Regions from separate parts of the Serratia ureilytica genome, predicted to be linked through region 4. Evidence: predicted binding sites of a transcription regulator. Region 4 holds the regulator's gene; each other region holds the start of a gene.
The links. Region 4 encodes PurR, which represses purine synthesis genes. Its sites were predicted from a motif close to CANGCAAACGTTTGCNTG; they were not measured.
Positions count from the first base shown of each region.

Region 1: the regulator PurR is predicted to act here: its motif matches at 1,787-1,804, upstream of serA (phosphoglycerate dehydrogenase).
Region 2: the regulator PurR is predicted to act here: its motif matches at 1,891-1,908, upstream of glyA (serine hydroxymethyltransferase).
Region 3: the regulator PurR is predicted to act here: its motif matches at 2,164-2,181, upstream of cvpA (colicin V production protein).

Region 1 is NZ_CP071320.1:811,187-815,870, forward strand. It holds gene J0X03_RS03715 (LysR family transcriptional regulator ArgP) at 1-733, opposite strand, end outside; gene rpiA (ribose-5-phosphate isomerase RpiA) at 938-1,594, shown strand; gene serA (phosphoglycerate dehydrogenase) at 1,887-3,125, shown strand; gene J0X03_RS03730 (5-formyltetrahydrofolate cyclo-ligase) at 3,174-3,782, opposite strand; RNA gene ssrS (6S RNA) at 3,835-4,017, opposite strand; gene zapA (cell division protein ZapA) at 4,059-4,388, opposite strand.
Region 2 is NZ_CP071320.1:1,125,258-1,129,941, forward strand. It holds gene J0X03_RS05195 (c-type cytochrome) at 1-442, shown strand, start outside; gene hmpA (NO-inducible flavohemoprotein) at 480-1,670, opposite strand; gene glyA (serine hydroxymethyltransferase) at 2,028-3,281, shown strand; gene J0X03_RS05215 (3-phenylpropionate MFS transporter) at 3,438-4,583, shown strand; gene csiE (stationary phase inducible protein CsiE) at 4,584-4,684, opposite strand, start outside.
Region 3 is NZ_CP071320.1:1,461,297-1,465,980, reverse strand. It holds gene purF (amidophosphoribosyltransferase) at 67-1,584, opposite strand; gene cvpA (colicin V production protein) at 1,606-2,106, opposite strand; gene dedD (cell division protein DedD) at 2,341-3,093, opposite strand; gene folC (bifunctional tetrahydrofolate synthase/dihydrofolate synthase) at 3,094-4,359, opposite strand; gene accD (acetyl-CoA carboxylase, carboxyltransferase subunit beta) at 4,551-4,684, opposite strand, start outside.
Region 4 is NZ_CP071320.1:2,770,002-2,774,685, forward strand. It holds gene J0X03_RS12865 (C40 family peptidase) at 1-159, shown strand, start outside; gene sodB (superoxide dismutase [Fe]) at 360-938, shown strand; gene cydH (cytochrome bd-I oxidase subunit CydH) at 1,003-1,092, opposite strand; gene purR (HTH-type transcriptional repressor PurR) at 1,414-2,439, shown strand; gene punR (DNA-binding transcriptional activator PunR) at 2,427-3,383, opposite strand; gene punC (purine nucleoside transporter PunC) at 3,507-4,684, shown strand, end outside.

The DNA.
Region 1 (4,684 bases), 2.0 Mb from region 4:
TCTGCAGATGCGGGATCATACAGCAGGTGGTGCCCTGACGGGCCAGCTGCACGAAGGCTTCCGATGAGTTCACGATGTGGCAGGGCACGCTGCCCGGCGACAGATCGAAGTTCTGCTGCAGAAATGCCTGGTGCATGTCGTCGAGATGATCGAAGGCCACCGCCGGCGCTTTCAACAGCGCGGAGCGGGTGACGCCGTTCGGGAAATAGCGCTCGGCGAAGCCGCTGGAGGCCACGAACAGGTAGTCCAGCGCCCCCAGCCGATCCACCAGGCAGCTCGGCAGCGGCTGCGGCTGAATACTCACCGCGCCCACCACCTCACCACGGCGCAGCCGCTCCTGGGTGCGGGTTTCATCTTCCACCTGCAGATTCAGACGAATGGGGGAGTCCGCCAGCACCGGCTTCAGCGCCGGCAGCAGCCAGGTCGCCAGACTGTCGGCGTTGACCGCCAGCGACAGCAGCAGCGGCGTATCGACGCCGGTGTCGTTGCCCAGCCACTCTTCTTCCAGCAGCTCCACCTGATGCAGCAGCGCCAGCAGCTTTTGCCCCTGTTCGGTCGGGCGCGGCGGCACGGTGCGGACCAGCAGCGGTTGGCCGAACAGGTTTTCCAGCTGTTTGATGCGTTGGGATACCGCCGATTGCGTGATGCAGAGTTTTTGCGCGGCGCGCTCGAAGCCGCGCTCACGGATCACCGCGTCCAGCGCTTGCAGCGTACGATAGTCTGGGCGTTTCATCGGAAAGATATCCCTTAAATTAGAATGATACCGGCACTATGCCACATTTTGCGTGCGGCGCAGGTGGAAAAATCACGCCCCCAGCTCGCCGCCAAGCGGGTAAAAATGCGGGCTGCGGTAAATAAGTGTGATCCTGCCGGCGTGAAAAACAGCGTTTTACCCTATAATACGCACACGTTTTCGTACAGAGGCAAGGGACATATTATGACGCAGGATGAACTGAAAAAAGCGGTGGGCTGGGCGGCGCTGGAATACGTGACGCCGGGCACCATCGTCGGGGTGGGCACCGGCTCTACCGCCGCCCACTTTATTGACGCGCTGGGCTCCATCAAGCACCAGATTGAAGGCGCGGTGTCCAGCTCAGACGCCTCCACCGCCAAGCTGAAAAGCCTCGGCATCCATGTGTTCGACAGCAACGAAGTGGACTCGCTCGATATCTACGTGGACGGCGCGGACGAAATCAACGGCCACATGCAGATGATCAAAGGCGGCGGCGCGGCGCTGACGCGCGAGAAGATCATCGCCGCCATCGCCAAGAAATTCATCTGCATCGTTGACGCCAGCAAGCAGGTGGACGTGCTGGGCAAATTCCCGCTGCCGGTGGAAGTGATCCCGATGGCCCGCTCCTATGTGGCGCGCGAGCTGGTGAAACTGGGCGGCCTGCCGGAGTATCGCCAGAACGTAGTGACCGACAACGGCAACGTGATCCTCGATGTGCATAACCTGAGCATCACTGATGCCATCGCGCTGGAGAACAAGATCAACGGCATCGCCGGCGTGGTGACCGTGGGGCTGTTCGCCAACCGCGGCGCGGACGTGGCGCTGGTCGGCACCCCGGAAGGCGTGAAAGTGGTCAAATAAGCCTCTGCGGCCTGTGGCCCGGCAGTGCCGGGCCGCATATTTCTTCGGTTAAAACATCTTTTCTAAAAAGCGGCAAATTTGGTGACTTATGTCACATTGTGAAAACTGACTCCCCAAAGCTTCTGCCGAAAACTTTCCCTATGGCATTTTCTGCCGTAAACCGCCATCAACGCTGCGCCTTGTCCTGCCGGGCAGGCAATCGTTTGTATTGCCGCCCGCGTTATTTTTGTTATGTTGGATGGGAGCTGTGTCGTCACAGCCGCTTCTGAAGTCTGAACATAGGGTCGGGTAAATGGCAAAAGTATCATTGGAGAAAGACAGGATTAAATTCCTGTTGGTGGAAGGGGTTCATCAGAGCACGGTCGATAATTTGCGTGCCGCCGGTTATACCAACATCGAATACCACAAGGGTGCGTTAGACACCGAATCGCTGAAGGCCTCCATCCGCGATGCGCACTTCGTCGGCATCCGATCGCGCACGCATCTGACCGAAGAGGTGTTCGCCGCCGCAGAAAAACTGGTGGCGGTGGGCTGCTTCTGCATCGGCACCAACCAGGTTGACCTGAAAGCGGCGACCAAACGCGGCATTCCGGTCTTCAACGCCCCGTTCTCCAATACCCGATCCGTGGCCGAAATGGTGCTGGGCGAGCTGCTGTTGATGCTGCGCGGCATTCCGGCCGCCAACGCCAAGGCGCACCGCGGCGTGTGGCACAAACTGGCCGTGGGCTCCTATGAAGCGCGCGGCAAAAAACTGGGCATCATCGGCTACGGCCATATCGGCACCCAGTTGGGCATTCTGGCCGAAGGGCTGGGCATGAAGGTGTTCTTCTACGATATCGAGAACAAGCTGCCGTTGGGCAACGCGCAACAGGTGCGTCATCTGTCCGATCTGCTCAATATGAGCGACGTGGTGACGCTGCACGTGCCGGAAACGCTGGCGACCAAGAACATGATGGGAGCGGAAGAGCTGGCGCTGATGAAACCGGGCGCTATTCTGATCAACGCCTCGCGCGGCACCGTGGTGGATATCCCCGCGCTGTGCGACGCGCTGGCCAGCAATCACCTGGCGGGGGCGGCGATCGACGTCTTCCCGGAAGAACCGGCGACCAACAGCGATCCGTTCAACTCGCCGCTGTGTGAGTTCGATAACGTGCTGCTGACGCCGCACATCGGCGGTTCCACTCAGGAAGCGCAGGAAAACATCGGCGACGAAGTGGCCGGCAAGCTGGCGAAATATTCCGATAACGGTTCGACCCTGTCGGCGGTCAACTTCCCGGAAGTGTCGTTGCCGGCGCATGGCCCGAACGCCAGCCGTCTGCTGCACATCCATGAAAACCGTCCGGGCGTGCTGACGCAGATTAACCAGATCTTCGCCGAAGAGGGGGTTAACATCGCCGCGCAGTATCTGCAAACCGGGCCGGAAATTGGCTATGTGGTGATCGACATCGAAGCGGAAACCGCGCGCGCCGACGCCGCGCTGCAGCGTATGAAGGCCATCGACGGCACCATTCGCGCCCGTCTGCTGTTCTGATTCGGCGGCTCGCCGCAACGAAAAAGGCCGGAGCGATCCGGCCTTTTGCTATTTGGGTTCGTGCCACGCCCAGCTGCAGAGCGGGGTGAGGATTTCCGGCAGCGGGATATCCCAGTGTTCGGTCGGCAGGCGCTCCACCTGCTGGCAATCATGGGCCAGGCCGATGGGATAGGGGCCGCCGCTGCGCCAGTTTTGCAGGGTGCGATCGTAAAAGCCGCCGCCCATGCCCAGACGCTGTCCGGTATGATCGAATGCTACCAGCGGCGTCAGCACCACCTCCAGTTCACCCAGCGGCAACACCTGGCGCACATCGAGACGCGGCTCGAGAATATTGAAGCGATTGCGTACCAGCGGCGTTTCCGGCGCATAGCGCAGGAACAGCAGGTGACCCGGGCTGAACGGGTGCAGCACCGGCAGGTAAACCCGTTTGCCGAGCGTCCACAGTTGCTCGATCAGCGGCCCGGTATCGAGTTCGCCGTCAAACGACAAAAATACCGCGATGCTGTGCGCCGCCTGAATGCGTGCATGTGCGGCAAGGCGCTCGGTTATCTTGTCTGCGGCAAAGCGTTGCTGATCCGGCGTAAGTTCGCGTCGGCGTTGGCGAATGAGTTGGCGAATGGCTTGGCGCTGCTGCGCGAATTGGGGTTGAAAAGACATCGTATCAGGCTTGCTCAGTGTGGCGTTCAGCACACATAAACCGCTGAGAAGGGGAATCTCCGAGATGCCGTCGCAGGCTGTAACCCTTGAACCCATGGTTCAAGGTGAACGTGCCGTCGCAATCTTAAGGCTTCTCGGCGCACCGAGCGTGCTCACCGATCGCGGAGCAACACATTCTGTTTGTACTAAATATCGGCTCAGGGGACTGGCCCGCTGGCGAACATCTCAGAGAAATTTTGTACTCGTTGCCGAAAACTTGGCTTTCAACAACTTAAGTTATTCGAATTGTGCATCCTGACGTTCAGAGATGCGACCTTGTTCAAGCAGCGCTTGTTCAATGGTTTGCTGCAGCATCCGTATGCGTTGTTCCATATTGGACGCATAGTCACGGGTTTTCAACCGTTCTTGAGCAAGTTCGTGACAGACGTTCAATGCCGCGATGAAAACCAGTTGCTCAGTATTGGAGACTCTAGTGCGAACTTTAAGATCTTGCAACCGTTGGTTAAGATCGTCCGCCGCCATATTCAACGCATCTTGTTGTTCTGGCGGGCAATTGACTCTTAACGAGCGGCCAAAAATTTGAATATCTACCGGTTGTGCAGACATGCCACCTTCCTGCCTAAATTTCGCGCCAGCCTTGTCCGCCCGGGCCGGGCCGTCAAAGCGGGCGCCACTATATATACCTCGGTACCAAGATACAACCCCTTTTTCAGTACCTGGTTGTAATCTACTGTGGCGGACATTGCCAGTCAAAAAAGGGTTTCAAAATGCGTATTTACCGCACTTTCGTCACCCGCCGGCGCAGTGTGAAACCTGCCACATCGCGATTATAACTAGCCACTGAGGTGTCGCGCTTATCTGGTATAGCGACGGACCTTGGTGGTAGCATAACACGAACTTAT
Region 2 (4,684 bases), 1.6 Mb from region 4:
CCATAGCACGCAGTATCTCAGCGACGGCGATCTGAACGCCATCGCGGTGTACCTGCGCAGCCTGGCACCGGAAACTGCCGCCAAAGCCGCTGCGCCAGCCACGCAGGCGGATAACCCGGGCGGCAAGGCGACCTATGCGATGTACTGCTCGACCTGCCACGGCAATAAGGGGGAGGGCACTGACTTCGCCATTCCGGCGCTGGCGGGCAATGCCACGGTAACGGCGGACAATCCGCTGACCGCGCTGCGGGTGGTGCTGGAGGGGGCGCATACGCCGATCACGCAGCAGGCGATGGCGTTTGACATGCCGGCTTATGGCTGGGCGTTGAACGATCGGCAGGCGGCCGATCTGATGAGCTACCTGCGGGGAAGCTGGGGCAACCAGGCGGCGCCGGTGACGGTGCAGCAGGTGCAGGACGCGCGCCAACTGCAGGCGAAATAAAGAGGGAGCGCGGTCTGACGGCCGCGCTCCGCAAGCATTACAGCACCTTATGTGGGCCGAAGCATTCGTAGTGGATGCGTTCGGCCTCTACGCCCATCTCCAGCAGCTGTTTGCCCACGAACTGCATGAAGGCCACCGGGCCGCAGAAGTAATAGTGCATCTGCGGATCGGCCAGGCTGCCTTGCAGCGTGCTCAAATTCATCAATCCGCGGCTGTGGTAGTCGCGGCCTTCCACGTCATCGGCACCCGGCTCGCGGTACCACACATGGCGGCTCAGATTCGGCATACGCCCGGCAATATCCGCTACCTCATCGGCAAAGGCGTGCACGCTGCCGTTTTCCGCCGCGTGCAGCCAGTGGACCTGCGCCTGATGTTGGTTGTCGTGCAGGGTGTTGAGCATGCCGAGCATCGGGGTTTGGCCGACGCCGGCGGAGATCAGCGCCACCGGCGTGGTCGGCGCCACGTCGAGGAAGAAGTCGCCGTGCGGCGGGGCGATGTCGATCACGTCGCCTTCCTGCGCCTGCTGGTGCAGGTAGTTGGAGACTTTCCCCTGATCTTCGCGCTTCACCGCGATGCGGTAGAACTCGCCGTTCGGCGAGGTGGTCAGCGAGTACTGGCGAATTTCCTGATGCTCCAGGCTGTCGTGCTTGATGTAGACCGCCAGGTATTGGCCCGGTTTGAAGTCCGCCACCCGGCCGCCGTCCACCGGCGCCAGCACGAAGCTGCAGATCACGTCGCTCTGCGGCTGTTTCTTCAGGATGCGGAACGCGCGCAGATCGCGCCAGCCGCCGTTGTCGGTTTCGCTCTGCTGATAAATCTGCTCTTCACGCTGGATAAATACGTTGGCCAGCACGCCGTAGGCCTTGCCCCAGGCGTCCAGGACTTCCTGGCCCGGACTGAACATTTCGTCCAGGGTCGCCAGCAGGTGACCGCCGACGATGTTGTACTGCTCCGGCTGGATATTGAAGCTGGTGTGCTTCTGCGCGATGCGCTCCACCGCCGGCAGCAGCGCCGCCAGGTTCTCGATGTTGGCGGCATAGGCGCAGATGGCGTCGAACAGCGCCTGACGCTGATCGCCGTTGCGCTGGTTGCTCATGTTGAAAATATCTTTCAATTCCGGGTTGTGCGCGAACATGCGATCGTAAAAGTGGGCGGTCAGCTTCGGCCCGGTCGCAGCCAGCAGGGGAATGGTGGATTTCACGGTGGCGATGGTTTGGCTATCCAGCATGGAAGCGCTCCTTGGGTTGGGATCTTGACGATAATTGTAATGATGTATTTTAAATGCATCTTATTGGGTTCCACGCCGCTTGTAAATACCCTTGTTTTCGTTGCGGTGTTCTTCGGGCGTCGATCGCGCTCACAGAACATGAAAAAAGCGCATCGTTCGCATGAGGAAATGTCCGTTGATAAACGGCGGCATTTAGCGGATCAAAGCCTTGCGCCACCTTATGCCAATCGTTTGCGTAAAAACCTCTGTCAAGACCTATCTTCGGTGGGGCGAAACGGTTTACACTGTGGCCCAGAACCCAAACGGGTAGTTATTTGGTGATTTTTTAGTTAGCTGATTTAAGTCAGGAGATGCCGGATGTTAAAGCGTGAAATGAACATTGCCGATTACGATGCGGAACTGTGGCGTGCCATGGAGCAGGAAGTGGTGCGTCAGGAAGAGCACATCGAGCTGATCGCGTCTGAGAACTACACCAGCCCGCGCGTGATGCAGGCTCAGGGTTCCCAGCTGACCAACAAATACGCTGAAGGCTATCCGGGCAAGCGTTACTACGGCGGCTGCGAATACGTGGATATCGTTGAGCAGCTGGCTATCGACCGCGCCAAAGAATTGTTCGGCGCCGATTACGCCAACGTGCAGCCGCACTCCGGCTCCCAGGCTAACTTCGCCGTTTACACCGCGCTGCTGCAGCCGGGTGACACCATTCTGGGCATGAACCTGGCGCACGGCGGCCACCTGACCCACGGTTCCCCGGTTAACCTGTCCGGCAAACTGTATAACGTGGTGCCTTACGGCATCGACGACAAAGGTCAAATCGACTATGACGATCTGGCCAAACAGGCGCAAACCCACAAGCCGAAAATGATCATCGGCGGCTTCTCCGCTTACTCTGGCGTGGTTGACTGGGCCAAAATGCGCGAAATCGCTGACAGCATCGGCGCTTATCTGTTCGTCGACATGGCGCACGTGGCCGGCCTGATCGCCGCCGGCGTGTACCCGAACCCGGTACCGCACGCGCACATCGTCACCACCACCACCCACAAAACCCTGGCGGGCCCGCGCGGCGGCCTGATCCTGGCGAAGGGCGGCGACGAAGAGCTGTACAAGAAGCTGAACTCCGCCGTGTTCCCTGGCGGCCAGGGCGGCCCGCTGATGCACGTGATTGCCGGCAAGGCGGTGGCGCTGAAAGAAGCGATGGAGCCTGAGTTCAAGGTTTACCAGCAGCAAGTGGCGGTCAACGCCAAGGCGATGGTTGACGTGTTCCTGCAGCGCGGCTACAAAGTGGTCTCCGGCGGCACCCATAACCACCTGTTCCTGCTGGATCTGGTCGACAAAAACCTGACCGGTAAAGAAGCGGACGCCGCCCTGGGCCGTGCCAACATCACCGTCAACAAAAACAGCGTGCCGAACGATCCGAAGAGCCCGTTCGTCACCTCCGGCGTGCGTATCGGCACCCCGGCCGTGACCCGTCGCGGCTTCAAAGAAGCCGACGTGCGCGAACTGGCCGGTTGGATCTGCGATGTGCTGGACAACATCAACGATGAAGCCACCATTGAACGCACCAAGAAGAAAGTGCTGGATATCTGCGCCCGCCTGCCGGTTTACGCATAATCCCGCTTTTGCCTGATAAAACCCGCTGCGGCGGGTTTTTTTGTGGCCGTTCGCGGTAAACTGTGAGCTGTCTGGCACTCTAACGCATTGAAGCGGAATGAAGATTGCGGGGCGGTGTGAGCTCTGTCAAAGTATTGCCCTCACTCCGGAGGGATCATGGTTCTGCAATCCACGCGTTGGCTCGCGCTCAGCTATTTCACCTACTTCTTTTCCTATGGCATCTTCTTACCGTTCTGGGGCGTGTGGCTGAAAGGCGAAGGCATCGCGCCGGAAACCATCGGCATATTGCTCGGCGCCGGTTTGGTGGCCCGCTTCCTCGGCAGTTTACTGATTGCCCCCCGCGTTAAAGATCCCTCTCATTTAGTCTCCGCCCTGCGCCTGCTGGCGCTGCTGACACTGGCTTTCGCGGTTGGCTTCTGTTTCGGCAACGGTTGGGGCTGGCTGATGCTGGTGATAGCGGGGTTCAACCTGTTCTTCTCGCCGCTGGTGCCGCTGACCGACGCGCTGGCCGGCACCTGGCAAAAGCAGATCCGTATGGACTACGGCCGGGTAAGGCTGTGGGGCTCGCTGGCGTTCGTCATCGGCTCGGCGCTGACCGGGCAGCTGGTGGCGGTGTGGGGCCATAACGCCATTCTCTACAGCCTGATCTTCAGCGTGCTGGCGATGCTGCTGGGCATGTTGCTGAAGCCGAGCGTCATGCCGCAGGGCGAAGCGCGTACGCACGGCGGGGCCGAGGGTTCGCTGTGGGCACTGCTGAAAGAAGGGCCGGTCTGGCGCTTCCTGCTGTGCGTCACGCTGCTGCAGGGGGCGCACGCCGGCTACTACAGCTTCGGCTCCATTTACTGGCAGGAGGCGGGCTATTCGGCCTCGACCATCGGCTATCTGTGGTCGCTGGGCGTAGTGGCGGAGGTGATTATTTTCGCCAGCAGCAACGTGCTGTTCCGCCGCTGGAATGCGCGCAACCTGCTGCTGCTTTCCGCCTGTTGCGGCGTGTTGCGCTGGAGCCTGATGGCCTACAGCACCGAGCTGGGCTGGCTGCTGCTGATCCAGATCCTGCATTGCGGCACCTTCACCGTCTGCCATCTGGCGGCGATGCGCTTTATCGCCGCGCGCCAGGGGCAAGAGGTGATCCGGCTGCAGGCGGTGTATTCGGCGCTGGCGATGGGCGGCGGTATCGCCGTCATGACGGTCATTGCCGGGTTCCTGTTCGAACATTGGCAGGGCGGGGTATTCTGGGTGATGGCGGCGGTCGCGGTGCCGGCCTTGTTCATCCGGCCGCCGGCGGTCAGTGTCAGCCGCTGATTAAGGCGCTTCCAGCAGCGCGCGGATGGCCTGGCGCTGCCGAGTTTCCAGCGGCAATTCGGTATAGATCAGCGGCGGGTGCGGATCGCTGTGCACCGCCG
Region 3 (4,684 bases), 1.3 Mb from region 4:
AGTTCACAGGAGCAAGGCGCACCGCCGCAGATGCGGCGATGCCCCCTGATGGATCAACGCAGGCGGTTAGCCTTCGTTATGCAGTTCCAGATTTTCCGCTTCGGTTTGTCCCCGCAGCGCCTTGGCGTCGTCGTTGCGCAGCGACTCCAGGTATTCCAGATAGCTTTGATCGACATCTTTGGTCACGTAGATGCCGTTGAATACCGAGCATTCGAACTGGGTGATGTCCGGGTTTTCTTCACGCACCGCTTCGATCAGATCGTCGAGGTCCTGGAAGATCAGCCCATCGGCGCCGATGATTTGGCGGATTTCATCCACTTCGCGCCCGTGGGCGATCAGTTCGTTGGCGCTCGGCATGTCGATGCCGTAGACGTTAGGGAAACGCACTTCCGGCGCGGCGGAAGCCAGGTACACGCGCTTGGCGCCCGCTTCGCGCGCCATCTCGACGATCTGCTCTGAGGTCGTGCCGCGCACGATGGAATCATCCACCAGCAGCACGTTCTTGTCGCGGAACTCGGCGCGGTTGGCGTTCAGCTTGCGGCGCACCGACTGACGACGCGCCTGCTGGCCCGGCATGATGAAGGTGCGGCCGACGTAGCGGTTCTTCACAAAGCCCTGGCGGTAGGGTTTGTCGAGAATGCGCGCGATCTCCAGCGCGATGTCGCAGGAGGTTTCCGGAATCGGGATCACCACGTCGATGTCCAGATCTTCCCATTCGCGGGCAATCTTCTCGCCCAGCTTCTGGCCCATGCGCACGCGGGCGCTGTAGACCGAGATCTTGTCCATAAAGGAGTCCGGGCGCGCGAAATAGACGTATTCGAACAGGCACGGATTGGTTTTCGGATTCTCTGCGCACTGGCGGGTGAACAACTGGCCCTTGGTAGTGATGTACACCGCTTCGCCCGGCGCCACGTCGCGCAGGAATTCAAAGCCCAGGGTATCCAGCGCCACGCTCTCGGAAGCCACCATATACTCGCTGCGGCCATCTTCCAGCGTGCGTTTGCCGATCACCAGCGGACGAATGCCGTACGGGTCGCGGAACGCCAGCAGACCGTGGCCGATAATCATCGCCACGCAGGCGTAAGCGCCGCGCAGTTGCTGATGCATGGCGGCGACCGCGGTAAAGATGTTGTCGGCCTCCAGCGGATAATGCGGGAAGCGATCCAGCTCGCTGGCCAGCACGTTCAGCAGGATTTCCGAGTCGGAGGTGGTGTTGACATGGCGGCGGCCGCTTTCGAACAGCTTTTGGCGCAGCTCATGGGCGTTGGTCAGGTTGCCGTTGTGGGCCAGCGTAATGCCGAACGGCGAGTTGACGTAGAAAGGCTGGGCCTCAGAGGCGCTCGAGCTGCCGGCCGTCGGGTAACGCACATGGCCAATGCCCATGTTGCCCTGCAAGCGTTGCATATGGCGCGCCTCAAATACATCCTTCACCAGGCCGTTGGCTTTACGCAAACGGAACCCGTTGTGGGCGTCAATGGTGACGATGCCTGCGGCATCCTGGCCACGGTGCTGAAGCACCGTCAGCGCATCATAAATCGACTGGTTTACCGGCATAAAACCGGCGATACCGACAATACCGCACATGTTGTCTTTTCCTCATCAGCGCTACCGCCCCGGCAATTGGGTCGGCAAGAAACTCGACGTGCTCTGCAGGTAGTCAAAGAACCACCTGATGACGTAACTGAACTGGGGAATCAGCTGCGACTGTTTCCAGTCGGCACTTTGTGAAAAGCCGGTAAAGGTATCCAGAAAGAACAGGATCGCCGCAACGATCAACACGCCGCGCAATGCGCCGAAGCAGATGCCCAGCACCCTGTCGGTGCCCGACAGCCCGGTTTTCTCTACCAGTGAGCTAATCACATAGTTAACAATAGCCCCTACGATCAGGGTCGCGATGAACAAAATCGCGATCGCGATGCCGTTTCGCACCAGTTCATCTTCAAAACGAGTGAAATAGACCGCAAGGTAAGAGTAGAAATGGCTGGCAACAAAAAACGCACATCCCCATGTCACAAGTGACAATGCTTCGCGAACAAACCCTCGGATCAGGCTCACCAGAGCCGAAAATCCAATCACCGCTATAATGACGTAATCAATCCAGACCATGAACTATTCCAATGATGAATCGCCCCTGCATCCAATTCGCGGCGAATTCTAACAGAAAAAGAAAACGTTTGCGTAGGGGATTTCCTACCACGTTACAAATAAAAAGCGGCGATTAAAAAATTCCCAATCGCCGCGCCTACATAGGTGATTTCGCCTGTAAAAGGCGCGGTTTCTCTCGAGATCTCTCCACCACTCCTTAATTCAGGGGCGCATCCTGCTGCGCCCCTGCGGGGTTTAACGACCGTACGGCTTCACCTGCCCGCTCAGCCCGCTGATCGAGTTCAGCGACGGCAATGCCGCCTGCAGCTTCTGCTTGGAAGCATCCGGGCCGACGTAGATGCGGGTGATCTGCCCTTGCACCGGCGTTGACGGCACAGTGAAGGCGCGATAGCCCGAAAGACGCAGCGAAGCGACAATCTCGTTCGCCTTGGCGGCATTCTTCAACGCCCCGAGCTGCACGACATAGGCTTGCCCGGCCGGCGCTTTTTCTTCCGCCGGTTTCGGCTGCGGTGCCGGCTCAGGCTTCGGCGTCGGTTCAGGTTTCGGTTCCGGCTTAGGCGTCGGTTTCACTTCCACCGGCTTCGGCTGCGGCGCCGGTTTCGGTTTCACCTCTACCGGTTTGGTTTCCACCGGTTTCGGCTTAGGCTGCTGCTGCACCGGCTGAGGACGCGTCTCGACCGGCGGCGGCGCCACCTGCGTCGGTTGCTGAGCATTCTGTCGCACCGCCTGTTGCGCCGCCGCTTCGTTAGCCGCCTGCTGCTCGACCAGCGCCCCCGCCCCTTCCGGCGGCTGCGCCGGCAACGGCTGCGTCACCGGCGGCAACACGTCGTTCTCTTCGACGTCGCCCGCCTTCGGCACCAAAGGAATGGCCGCGAATTCATCCTCGTAATGCTTCTTTTTGCCGTCCAGCAACCCTGGTAGGATGATCACCCCCAGCGCCACCAGAATCACGGTTCCGACCAGTCGGTTCTGAAATTTACTCGCCACTCACACTCCCCGCATCTCGTCTGACGCCGCCATCACCTGCGCAACGGTGTGGAACGATCCACAGACGATCACAATATCCTGTTTATCAGCATCCTGCATAGCCTGCCGCCAGGCAGTTTCGACATCATTAAAGCGTCGCGGTTCCGCCAGATGTTGCGCCAGCAGTTCGACGCTGGCGCCGCGCGGGCCGTCGAGCGGTGCGCAGTACCATTCATCCACCTGCTCGCTCAGGCAGGCCAGCGTACCGGCGATGTCCTTGTCCGACAGCATGCCCACCACCGCGCGCACCTTGCCGCCGTCGCGCGGCAGCTTGGCCAGACGCCCGGCGAGATAGCCGGCGGCGTGCGGGTTGTGCGCCACATCGAGGATCAGCATCGGCTCCCGCCGCACGATCTGGAAACGCCCCGGCAGCGTCGCCTGCTGCAGCCCGGTGAAGATCGCGCGCTCGTCGATTTCCAGCGGGGAACAGTTCAGCGCCGCCAGCGCGGTAGCGGCGTTGGCCAGCGGCACGTTCGGCGTCGGCAGATCGGTCAGCAGCGTGTCGCCGCCCTGCCACTGCCAGCGATCGCCCTGCTCGCTGAAACTCCAGGCTTCACCGCGGCGATACAGCGGCGCGCCCAGCGTTTCGGCGACCTGGCGAATGCTGTCCGGCATGTCGGGTTCGCCCACTACCGCCGGCTTGCCGCTGCGGAAAATGCCGGCCTTTTCACGGCCGATGCTTTCGCGATCGTTGCCCAGCCAGTCGGTGTGATCGAGCGCGATGCTGGTGATCACCGCCACGCTCGGATCGACGATGTTGGTGGCGTCGAGACGTCCGCCCAGGCCGACTTCCAGGATCACCACGTCCAGCCGCGCCTGTTTGAACAGCTGCAGCGCCGACAGGGTGCCGAATTCGAAATAGGTCAGCGACGTTTCGCCGCGGCCGGCTTCAATGGCGGCAAACGAGCGGCTGTGCTCCGCTTCGCTCAGCTCTTCCCCCTGAATGCGCACACGTTCGGTGTAGCGCACCAGATGCGGTGAGCTGTAAACGCCGACGCGCAGGCCGGCGGCCAGCAGAATAGCTTCAAGGGTGCGACAGGTCGTGCCTTTGCCGTTAGTGCCGGCAACGGTGAACACCGTGGGAGCGGGGGTCAGTAAGTCCAGATGCGCCGCGACGCGCTGTACGCGCTCGAGGCCGAGTTCGATCGCCTGGCTGTGCAGACGTTCCAGATAGTAAAGCCACGAGCTCAATGGCGACGTGGCTTGGGGAATTTGGTGGTTTTGCATGAGTCCCATCACTGAACTTGGGTTCATTAATCCATCAGGGCACCACCCTCACCGCGGTAAAGGCGATGCGCTTCGTCACTGCCGCCCACCTGCAAACCGCAACGTCATAGGCCGCGGCCGGCAGGGAACGGGCATCAGCCGTCACTTAGCCACAAAGTGGCGGCTGAACCCGGGCGGGATCCGTCTTTGCCTCAGGCGTCGGCCTGCTGCTCCGGCTCAATGACCGGCGCGGCCTCATCGAAATGCGGCTGCGGCTGGTTGGTCAGCTTGGACAGAATGCTCGCCAGCGTTTGGCGCATTTCCGGGCGGCGAACGATCATATCGA
Region 4 (4,684 bases):
GGCGTGGCGGATCATGTCGGCGTCTACCTCGGCAACGGCAAATTCATCCAGTCGCCGCGCACCGGCGAAGAGATCCGCATCAGCCAGCTCGATAACGACTATTGGCAGAACCACTACATCGGCGCTCGCCGCGTAGTAACGCCGAAAACCATCCGTTAATTCCCTGCTCTTCGCGGTTGCGGCCTCGGCCGCAACCGCCTGCTCAAGCTATCGCCCATCGCACTCCCCCACGCGCATTTCTCGCTTTTCCTCCTGTTTTTTATGATGAAAATTGTTAAGATTGAATGACCACAATAAAAAACGGCCCATCCGGCGTTCGCCCCGGCGAGAAGCTGAATGGCGCTGTAAAGGAGGAAGCAATGTCGTTTGAATTACCTGCATTACCGTATGAGAAAAACGCGCTCGAGCCGCACATCTCCGCCGAGACTCTGGAATACCACTACGGCAAACACCACAACACCTACGTGGTTAACCTGAACAACCTGGTGAAAGGCAGCGAGTTCGAAGGCAAATCGCTCGAAGAGATCATCAAGACCTCTAACGGCGGCGTGTTCAACAACGCCGCGCAGGTGTGGAACCACACCTTCTACTGGCACTGCCTGTCGCCACAGGGCGGCGGTGAACCGCAGGGCGAACTGGCGGCGGCGATCGTCAAATCCTTCGGCTCTTTCGCTGCGTTCAAAGAGCAGTTCACCGATGCCGCCGTGAAAAACTTCGGTGCCGGCTGGACCTGGCTGGTAAAAAAACCGGACGGCGCGCTGGCGATCGTCAACACTTCCAACGCGGCAACCCCGCTGACCGGCGAAGACAAACCGCTGCTGACCGTTGACGTGTGGGAACACGCGTATTACATCGATTACCGCAATGCGCGTCCAAAATACCTGGAAAACTTCTGGGCGTTGGTCAACTGGACCTTCGCGGCGGAAAACCTGGCGTAAGCGCAGGGCTTGCCTAAGTGATGAGGCGCAGCTTGGCTGCGCCTTTTTTAAAACTGGCGGGAAATCAGTTCAACGCGGCGACAAAGCTGAAAGCGATGATCATCGCCAATGCGCAAACGGTGGTGAACAGCGACATCTTCAGATCGGTATCCATGACAACTCCTTTAAAATGGGCTTTCCTAAGGATAAAAGGCGCACAATTAGTACGTCAAATCATTTTCCCACAGTTCGCCGATAAAATCTTGTTATCATTTCCCGGTTTATAATCTCGATTACCTCTTCCACTTTTGTTCAATATGCGACAAAATTCGCAGTTCACAACTGCGTACCGGCATTCATGCCCCTCCTGATTAGCGCTGACGACTTCAACACTAAAAACTCAGTTTTCGCTTCTCTGGAGAAGGATCTACGTAGGCAAACGATTAACATCACACTTACATGCTGTAAACATGTGAGTTCAGGAGTCATTCCTTACATGGCAACGATTAAAGATGTGGCCAAACGCGCGGGCGTTTCCACCACCACCGTTTCGCACGTCATCAATAAGACTCGTTTCGTCGCCGAAGAGACCAAAGCGGCCGTGTGGGCCGCCATCAAAGAGCTGCACTACTCGCCGAGCGCCGTGGCGCGCAGCCTGAAAGTCAATCACACCAAGTCTATCGGTCTGCTGGCCACCTCGAGCGAAGCGCCCTACTTTGCCGAAGTGATCGAGGCGGTGGAAAACAGCTGCTACAGCAAAGGCTATACCCTGATCCTGTGCAACTCGCACAACAATCTGGACAAACAGCGCGCCTACCTGGCGATGCTGGCGCAAAAGCGCGTCGACGGCCTGCTGGTCATGTGTTCCGAATACCCGGATCAGCTGCTGGGCATGCTGGAAGACTACCGCAACATCCCGATGGTGGTAATGGACTGGGGCGCCGCGCGCGGCGACTTCACCGACACCATCATCGATAACGCGTTCGAAGGCGGCTATCTGGCCGGCCGTTACCTGATCGAGCGCGGCCACCGCGATATCGGCGCTATCCCGGGCCAGCTGTCGCGCAACACCGGCGGCGGCCGTCATCAGGGCTTTATGAAGGCGCTGCAGGAAGCGCATATCGATATTCGCGAAGAGTGGATAGTCCAGGGTGACTTCGAGCCGGAGTCCGGTTACAAGGCGATGCATCAAATTCTGTCGCAGAAACAGCGACCGACCGCGGTATTCTGCGGCGGCGACATCATGGCGATGGGCGCCATCTGCGCCGCCGACGAACTGGGGCTGCGGGTGCCGCAGGATATTTCCGTGATCGGCTACGACAACGTGCGCAACGCCCGCTACTTCACCCCGGCGCTGACCACCATTCATCAGCCGAAAGAACGTCTGGGCGAAATGGCCTTCACCATGCTGCTGGATCGCATCATCAGCAAGCGCGAAGAATCGCAGGTGATCGAAGTGCATCCGAAGCTGGTCGAACGCCGTTCGGTCGCCGACGGTCCGTTCATCGACTACCGCCGCTGATCCTCCTCCCTACCGGAAGCCGGCACGGCTTCCGGTGCCGCCTCACTCAGCCACTCCTGATTCAGCGTCTCGCCATCGCCCAAATACGCCAGCAGCCAGCTCATCGCCGGTGACGGTTTATCCTGTTGCCAGGTCAGGCAGCAGGGGCTGGCGGGAAACGGCTGCTGCAACTGCAACGCCTTCAGCTCACCGCGCTGCACCCGCGGCAGCGCCAGATGCGCCGGCATCATGCCGACGCACAATCCGGCGCACAAACAGTCGAGCGCCGAGGTCCAGTCCGGCACCACCAGCCGCCGCTGGTTATCCAGCGTCCAGGTGACGCGCTTGGGCAGATTGCGCGAGGTGTCTTCCAGACAAAGCGCAGGGTACGGCCTCAACCGATCGTCATTCAACGGCCCTGCCAGCTGCGCCAGCGGATGCTGTGGGCTGACTACGCACAGCCAGTTCATATCCCCCATGTCGCGGAAAGCGAAGCCGCCGCCGACCGGCACCGCGCGGGTGGCGCCGATCGCCATGTCCACCCTGCCGTCCACCAACGCATCCCACACGCCGTTAAACACCTCGGGTTGCAGCATCAACTCGACGTCGGGGAAATGACGGTAGAAATCCAGCACCAGCTGGCGGCTGCGCTGCGGTTTGACGATGATGTCCACCGCGATATTCAGCTGACCGCGCCAGCCGTTGGCCACCTGTTGACAGTGGCGGCGGGTGTCGAGCATTTTTTTGATAACAGCTCGCGCATCCTTGATAAACAGCGCGCCGGCCGGCGTCAGTTCCACATCTCGGTGACGCCGCTCAAACAGCGGCACCGCCAGCCATTGCTCCAGCTGCCGCACGGTATAACTTACCGCCGACGGCACCCGGTGCAGCTCCTGCGCCGCCGCGCTGAAACTGCCGGTGCGCGCCACCGCATCAACGACCTCGAGAGAATATTCAGACCACATCGCTTTGCCTTCAATTTTTTTAACAGCACTTTGCAAATATTACCGTTTCACAAGCAGAGATCCAGCCGGATACACTGGCCGGCGCTAAAAACCTGCGACACTAAAATATTAACGAGAAATACCATGCGAAATTCCTTTGGTTTTATGTTCTACCTCGCCGGCCTGAGCATGCTGGGTTATCTGGCGACCGATATGTACCTGCCCGCCTTCGGCGCCATGCGGGAGGAACTGCAAATTTCCGCCGGCGCGGTCAGCGCCAGCCTGAGCATCTTTTTGGCCGGCTTCGCCTTCGCGCAGCTGCTGTGGGGGCCGCTCTCCGACCGTCTGGGACGCAAACCGGTATTGTTGATTGGCCTAACGCTGTTCGCGCTCGGCTGCCTGGGCATGCTGTGGGTGGAAAATGCCGCGCAGCTCTGGATACTGCGCTTTATTCAGGCCGTAGGTGTCTGTTCCGCCGCCGCCATCTGGCAAGCGCTGGTGGTCGACCGCTATCGTGAAGGCCAGGCCAACCGCGTATTCGCCACCATCATGCCGCTGGTGGCGCTATCGCCGGCGCTGGCGCCGCTGCTGGGCGCCTGGCTGCTGAACCACGCCAGCTGGCGCGCGATCTTCGCCGTGCTGCTGGCCATCACCGCCTTGTTGCTGTTGCCGACGCTGCTGCTCAAAGAGAACGCCAGGCCAAAACCCGCCGTCGACGCGCCAAAAAGCAGCGTCAGTTTTTGGCAATTATTGAAATCCCCGGTATTCAGTGGCAATGTCGCCATGTACGCCGCCTGTTCGGCCGGTTTCTTCGCCTGGCTGACCGGCTCGCCGTTTATCCTCGGTGATATGGGCTACGGCCCGAGCGACATCGGCCTGAGCTATGTGCCGCAGACGCTGGCCTTCCTGCTGGGCGGTTACGGGTGCCGCGCCGCGCTCAAGCGCATCAATGGCAAAACCCTGCTGCCGTGGCTGCTGGTAGCTTATGCTGTCAGCATGGTGGCCCTGTATCTGGTGGCAACCCTGACCAATCCGACGCTCACCACGCTCCTGATCCCGTTCTGCGTGATGGCGCTGGTCAACGGCGCCGGCTATCCGATCATGGTGGCCAACGCGCTGATGCCGTTCCCGGACAGCAGCGGCAAAGCCGCCGCGCTGCAAAATACGCTGCAGCTGGGGCTGTGTTTCGTGGCGAGCATGCTGGTATCGACGTTTATTGCGCAGCCGCTGTTGGCGACGGTGACGGTGATGGTGTCCACGGTGATACTGGCCGCGCTGGGGTATTTCCTGCAGCGGGGAAAAGCGGCCAAGGCGCCGCAAGA